2 linked regions of the Aromatoleum aromaticum EbN1 genome follow. The protein of the gene in region 1 interacts with the protein of each later gene in a pairwise test. Links are inferred from orthologs where the notes say so. Each region holds a gene or a part of one and is shown on either strand. Other genes may lie near its edges. The genes, in order: mrdA and EBN1_RS06310.

What was found.
Region 2: the proteins of mrdA (region 1) and EBN1_RS06310 interact in binary tests that used the Escherichia coli proteins (3 or more experiments, as listed by UniProt). The link is inferred for Aromatoleum aromaticum EbN1 from one-to-one orthologs.

Annotation. Positions count from the first base shown.
Region 1 is NC_006513.1:1,812,091-1,815,296, forward strand. What follows is about bases 174-3,063. They hold mrdA (penicillin-binding protein 2), read left to right. Parts: upstream 174-599; coding sequence 600-2,528; downstream 2,529-3,063. Other genes in these bases: mreD (rod shape-determining protein MreD), read left to right, coding at 174-597; rodA (rod shape-determining protein RodA), read left to right, coding at 2,525-3,063. Also shown: rod shape-determining protein MreC, read left to right, coding at 1-73; more of mreD, read left to right, coding at 76-173; more of rodA, read left to right, coding at 3,064-3,206. UniProt on the Escherichia coli protein: Catalyzes cross-linking of the peptidoglycan cell wall. Responsible for the determination of the rod shape of the cell. Is probably required for lateral peptidoglycan synthesis and maintenance of the correct diameter during lateral and centripetal growth.
Region 2 is NC_006513.1:1,334,732-1,338,042, forward strand. Bases 195-3,189 are described here. They hold EBN1_RS06310 (penicillin-binding protein 1A), read left to right. Parts: upstream 195-503; coding sequence 504-2,876; downstream 2,877-3,189. Other genes in these bases: EBN1_RS06305 (pilus assembly protein PilM), read right to left, coding at 195-323; cyaY (iron donor protein CyaY), read right to left, coding at 2,899-3,189. Outside these bases: more of EBN1_RS06305, read right to left, coding at 1-194; more of cyaY, read right to left, coding at 3,190-3,222; LPS translocon maturation chaperone LptM, read left to right, coding at 3,269-3,311. UniProt on the Escherichia coli protein: Cell wall formation. Synthesis of cross-linked peptidoglycan from the lipid intermediates.

The sequences.
Region 1 (3,206 bases):
CGAAGCCCCGCCGCCCCGGCCGCAGCCGCAGCCGCAGTCCCCGGCGCTGCGCCGCCCCGAGCGGAAAGGATAATCGTGCAGCCGACCCATCGATCGAGCCGCATCCTGCAGCCGGCGAAGAACTGGTTCGTGTTCCTGAGCCTGTTCGTCGCGCTCGGGCTGGCGTACATCCCGACCGGCCGCCTGCCCGGCGTGCCGGACTGGGTACCGTTGGTACTGGCTTTCTGGTGCATCCGCGAGCCGCTGCGCGTCGGCATGGGGACGGCTTTCGTGTTCGGCGTGCTGGTCGATATCGGGCAGGGCGCGGCGATGGGGCAGCACGCGCTCGCCTATGTCGTGCTCGCCTACCTCGCGACGTCCATCGCGCGCCGCGTGCTGTGGTTTCCGCCGTTGCAGCAGGCGCTGCACATCCTGCCGATGTTTTTCCTGACGCAGCTCATCATGGTGCTGGTGCGGCTCGTGGCCGGCGCCGAATTTCCCGGCTGGGAGTATTTCCTGTCGAGCTTCACGAGCGCCGCATTGTGGATTCCGCTGCACTTCCTGCTGTTGCTGCCGCAGTATCGGCCAGTGGACCGGGACGATAACCGGCCGATCTGACGATGACCGAATTCCGCACTCCCGAGGAGGAACTGGGGCGCTTTCGCCGCCGGGTGCTGGTTGCGGGCATCGTCGCGCTGGTGTGCTTCGGCCTGCTCGCGGCGCGCTTCTATTACCTCCAGGTGGTCCGCCACGACTACTTTCTCACGCGCGCCGAGGACAACCGCATCGGCCTCGTGCCGATCGTGCCGACGCGCGGTGCGATCCTCGACCGCAACGGCGTGACGCTGGCGCGCAACTTCGCCGCCTACACGCTCGAGATCACGCCGTCGCAGGTCGCCGATCTCGACGAGACGATCGATGCCTTGAGCGAGATCGTGACGATCGATGCGCGCGACCGGCGGCGCTTTCGCAAGCTGCTCGAGGAGAGCCGCAACTTCGAGAGCGTGCCGATCCGCACGCGCCTCGACGACGCCGAAGTCGCGCGCTTCGTCGCCCGGCGCTACCGCTTTCCCGGCGTCGAAGTCCAGGCGCGCCTGTTCCGCGACTACCCTCAGGGCGAAGTCGCTTCGCACGTCATCGGCTACATCGGGCGGATCAACCTGCGCGACCAGGAACGCATCGAGGAGCGCGGCGACACCGCGAACTATCGCGGCTCGGACCACATCGGCAAGAGCGGGCTGGAGCTCAGCTACGAGACAGAACTCCATGGCGTGACCGGCGTCGAGCAGGTCGAGGTGAACGCCGGCGGGCGCGCGGTGCGGGTGATATCGCGCACGCCCGCGACGACGGGCAGCGATCTCGAGCTGACGCTCGACATCGAGCTGCAGAAAGTCGCCGAGGCCGCGTTCGGCGACCGGCGCGGCGCGCTCGTCGCGATCGACCCGCGCACTGGCGGCGTGCTGGCGCTCGCGTCGAAACCGGCATTCGACCCGAACCTGTTCGTCGACGGCATCTCCACCGCCGACTGGAATGAACTCAACGATTCGCCGGACCATCCGCTGCTCAACCGCGCGATCTTCAGCGCCTATCCGCCCGGATCGACGTTCAAGCCGTTCATGGCGCTCGCGGCGCTGACGACCGGCAAGCGCACCGCGAACCAGGCGATCGCCGATCCAGGTTACTTCAGCTTCGCCGGACGCCGCTTCATGGACGACAAGGTCGGCGGCCACGGCACGGTCGACCTGCACAAGTCGATCGTCGTGTCGTGCAACACCTATTATTACCAGCTCGCGAACGATCTCGGCATCGAAGAGATCGCCGGGTTCATGGCACCGCTCGGCTTCGGTTCGCGCACCGGCATCGACATTCCCGGCGAAGCCGAAGGCGTGCTGCCGTCGCCGGCGTGGAAGCGCGGCCGCTTCAAGAAGCCCGAGCAGCAACGCTGGTACGGCGGCGAGACGATCTCGGTCGGCATCGGCCAGGGGTACAACGCCTACACTCCGGTGCAGCTCGCGAACGCGCTGGCCACGATCGTCAACGGCGGAAAGGTGTTCCGGCCGCATGTCGTGCGCCACGTGATCGACACGGCGAGCGGCGAGCGGCGAGCGATCCAGCCCGAGCCGCTCCGCCAGCTCGCGATCAAGCCGGCGCATCTGGCCGCGGTGCGCGAGGCGATGGTCGACGTCAATAAGTCCGGGACCGGTGCGCGCGCCTTCGCCGGCGCCCCGTACAGTGCCGGCGGCAAGACCGGCACCGCGCAGGTGTATTCGCTCAAAGGGTCGAAATACGTCGCCGGCCGGGTCCGCGAGCGGCTGCGCGACCACTCGTGGTTCATCGCGTACGCGCCGGCGGAGAATCCGACGATCGCGCTCGCGGTGCTGGTCGAGAACGGCGGCTTCGGCGCCCAGTCGGCAGCGCCGATCGCGCGCCAGGTCATCGACTACCATCTGCTCGGCGCGCGTCTCGACGCACCCGCGCGCGAAGACGCCGAGGCGGCGGAAGCCGAGGACGACACCCACGCCGGACACGACGCGGAGCCGACTCCGTGACCGAACCGCGCTTCAGCCCGCTCCGTCTGCTCGTCGCCGCGATCCGGCCGATCGACCCGATCCTGTTCGGCCTGCTCGCAGTGCTGCTCGGCTACGCGTTCGTGCTGATGCACAGCGCCTCGCCGGAGCGCATCGCGTCGCTGCTGGTCAATGCCGGCGTCGCCCTCGCGGCGATGTGGCTCGCTGCCCGCGTGCCGCCGCAGCGGCTGCTGTCGCTGGCGCTGCCGCTGTACGCCGCGGGCGTGCTGTTGCTGATCGCGGTCGACCTGTTCGGCGAGACGTCCAAAGGCGCGACGCGCTGGCTCGACATCGGCATCACCCGCATCCAGCCGTCCGAGATCATGAAGATCGCGATGCCGTTGATGCTGGCGTGGTATTTCCAGCAGCGCGAGGGGCACATCCGGCTGCGCGAGTTCCTCGTCGCCGGCGCGCTGCTCGCAGTGCCGGTCGCGCTGATCCTGGTCCAGCCGGACCTCGGCACGAGCCTGCTCGTCGCCGCTGCCGGCTTCTACGTGATCTTCTTCGCCGGCCTGTCGTGGAAGCTGATCGTGCCGGTCGCGCTGGTCGGCATCGTCGGCATCGGCGCGATCGTCGGCTTTGGCGACCAGCTGTGCCAGCCCGGCGTGGACTGGCAAGTGCTGCGCGAGTACCAGAAGCATCGCATCTGCACGCTGCTCG
Region 2 (3,311 bases), 480 kb from region 1 along the record:
ATCTCCATTTCCTGGTCCCGCAGCCCGGCCGGCAGGATCATTTTCTTCGTGATCACCGCGGACGCCGGCAGCGCGACCGCGACCTGCCTGACGCCGGAACCCATGCGGCGCAACGCGCGGCGGATCGACTCGCTGACGCCATCGATGCTGTTGATGTTGCCGTCGACGACCGCGTCGCGGGGCAGCGATTCGATCGCGTAGCGCTCGATCCGGTAGCCTTCCTTCTCGCCTCCCGACAGCTCGACCATTTTCACGGATGAAGATGAGATATCGAGCCCAGCCAACTGGCGCACCTTAGGACGAAACAGGGATAGGTCGATCACAAGGAAAAGCCTTGAATTTCTTTAGGTTACGCACGGTCGCCGAACAGATTCCGGGATGCTAGCAACAAGGGGGGAAGGTGTAAAGAAGTGTAACCCGGAAGAGGGTGCAAGGGCGGCCGGAACCGGCTGCCAGGCGTGCGATCGTATAATCGCTTCCCCACACCCTAATCTGGACTTTCGATGCGTTGGGTTTTCTACCCCGTTGCTGCGCTGATCGTTTTGGTCGTTCTCGGCGTCGCAACCCTGGGGGCGATGTCTGCACTGGCCTGGCCGAACCTTCCGTCGCTGCGCGCGCTGACCGATTACCGCCCCAAGATCCCGCTCAGAGTGTACACGGCGGACGGCCACATTCTCGGTGAATTCGGCGAGGAACGGCGCGCAGTCGTGCGCATCGACGCCGTCCCGATGCAACTCAAGCAGGCAATCCTCGCGGCCGAGGACGAGCGCTTCTACGAGCATCCGGGGATTGACGTGATCGGCATCGCTCGGGCAGCGCTGGCGAACGTGGTATCGGGCGGGCGCGGCCAGGGTGCTTCGACGATCACGATGCAGGTCGCGCGCAACTTTTTCCTTTCGCGTGAAAAGACCTACAACCGCAAGCTGTACGAGATCCTGCTCGCGCTGAAGATCGAGCGCAGCCTGACCAAGGACCAGATTCTCGAGCTCTACATCAACCAGATCTACCTCGGACAGCGAGCCTACGGCTTCTCGACCGCGTCCAGGACGTACTTCGGCAAGTCGCTGCAGGAGCTCACGCTTCCCGAGTCGGCGATGCTCGCCGGGCTGCCGAAAGCGCCTTCCGCGTATAACCCGATCGCCAACCTGCGTCGCGCCACCCTGCGCCAGCAGTATGTGCTGCGCCGCATGGTCGAAGCCGGCCACATCGACAACGAGACCTATGAAAAGGCCCGCGACACTCCGCTGCAGATCACGACTGCGCGCTCGACGACGAACCCGATGCGCGGCGATTACGTGGCCGAGATGGCCCGGCAGATCGCCGTCGAGCAGTTCGGCGACGAGGCCTACCACGCCGGCATCCGCATCATCACGACGGTGATGCACGAGGATCAGCTCGCGGCGCAGCGCGCGGTGCGCCAGGGCGTGCTCGATTACGATCGCCGTCGCGGCTACCGCGGCCCTGAAGGCTTCGTCGATCTCACCGGGATCGCAGCCGACGACGAGGAGCGCCTCGACGAGTTGCTGTCGGAGTTCGAGGAGTACGACGACCTGCTCCCGGCGCTGGTTCTCGAAGCTTCGCCGAAGCGCGTCCGCGTCTATCACCACGGCGAAACGATCACGATCAGCGGCAACGGACTGCGTTTCGCGGCGCCGATGCTCAACCAGCGCGCGCCCCAGAGCAGGCGGATTCGCGCGGGCGCCGTCGTTCGCATCCGCGACAACGGCGAGAAAGGCTGGGAAATCCTGCAGGTGCCCGAAGTCCAGGCGGCGCTGGTGTCGCTCGACGCGAACACCGGTGCGGTCCGGGCGCTGATCGGTGGCTTCGACTTCGACCACAGCAAGTTCAACCACGTGACCCAGGCGCTGCGCCAGCCGGGCTCGAGCTTCAAGCCGTTCATCTATTCGGCGGCGCTCGAACGGGGGTTTTCGCCGAGCAGTGTCGAAGACGACGCGCCGCTCTTCTTCCCCGCCGGCGTCACCGGCAGCAAGGCCTGGGAACCGCGGAACTACGATGGCAAATACAACGGGCCGATGACGCTGCGCGACGGCCTGGTGCGCTCGAAGAACATGATATCGATCCGCCTGCTGCAGTCGATCACGCCGCACTATGCGCAGGACTACATCACGCGCTTCGGCTTCGACGCGCAGCGCCATCCGCCATACCTGACCATGGCTCTCGGCGCAGGCAGCGTGACGCCCTGGGAAATGGCAGGAGCCTATGCGGTGTTCGCCAATGGCGGTTACCGCATCGATCCGTACATCGTGAAGGAGATCATCGACGGCGACGGCCGCGTAGTGGCAAAAGTCGATCCTCCGGTCGCCGGCGAAAGCGCCCCGCGCGTCATCGATCCGCGCAATGCGTGGCTGATGAATTCGATGCTGCAGGACGTGATCCGGCGCGGCACCGGCACCCGCGCCCTGGCGCTCAAGCGCGGCGATCTCGCCGGCAAGACCGGCACCACGAACGATTACGTCGATGCGTGGTTCACCGGCTACAACCCCGACCTCGTCGCCGTAAGCTGGATGGGCTACGACCAGCCGCGCAATCTCGGCCGAGGCGAAACCGGCGGTTCCGCCGCCCTGCCGATATGGGTGAACTACATGCGGACGGCGCTCAAGGGAGTCCCGGAAAAGGCTCTCGCGCGGCCCGACGGACTGCTCGCGATCCAGCTGCAAGGCAGCGGCCGCGAAGAGTACATCTACCGCGAGAACCTGCCGTCCCAGCCGCTGGAGGTTCCGACGCTGCCCGTCGGGCTCTTCCCGCCGACCGAAGCGCCCGACGAGGCAGTGCCAGTGCCGCTCGCCTCGCCGGTCGAACCCATCTACGCTCCCGCGCCGGTCGTCGAACGCACGCCGACGCCGGTGAAGCGCTGAGCGGCCCGGGCCCTGTTCAGCCTCAGCCAGCCGAAAGGCTGACGGCGACTCCGGACTGCTGTCGCACCAGTTCGGACAGCATCGCGTACAGTTCCGCCCCGTCGCGCGTCGCCAGCCAGCGACCACTGTCGGGGCGGAAGTGGAAGCCTCCCGACTTCGCCGCGACCCAGATCTCGCGCGCCGCCGTATGGCGGTTGATGATCATCTTCGTGCCGTTCTCGAATTCGATCTCTAGCACACCGCCAGGCTTCGGTTCGATGTCGATGTCGGCGCCACAGCTTTCGAGGGCGGCTTCGATGCGCGCGAGTTCTGCATCGGCAAGAGCGTTGAATGCGGCTTCTTCCATGATCTCTCCTTCTGTTAGGATTCCCGTTTTTCCGATCGGCGACACCATGCGAGCGACTCTCATTGCGGCCGTGCTGGGCAGCACGCTGT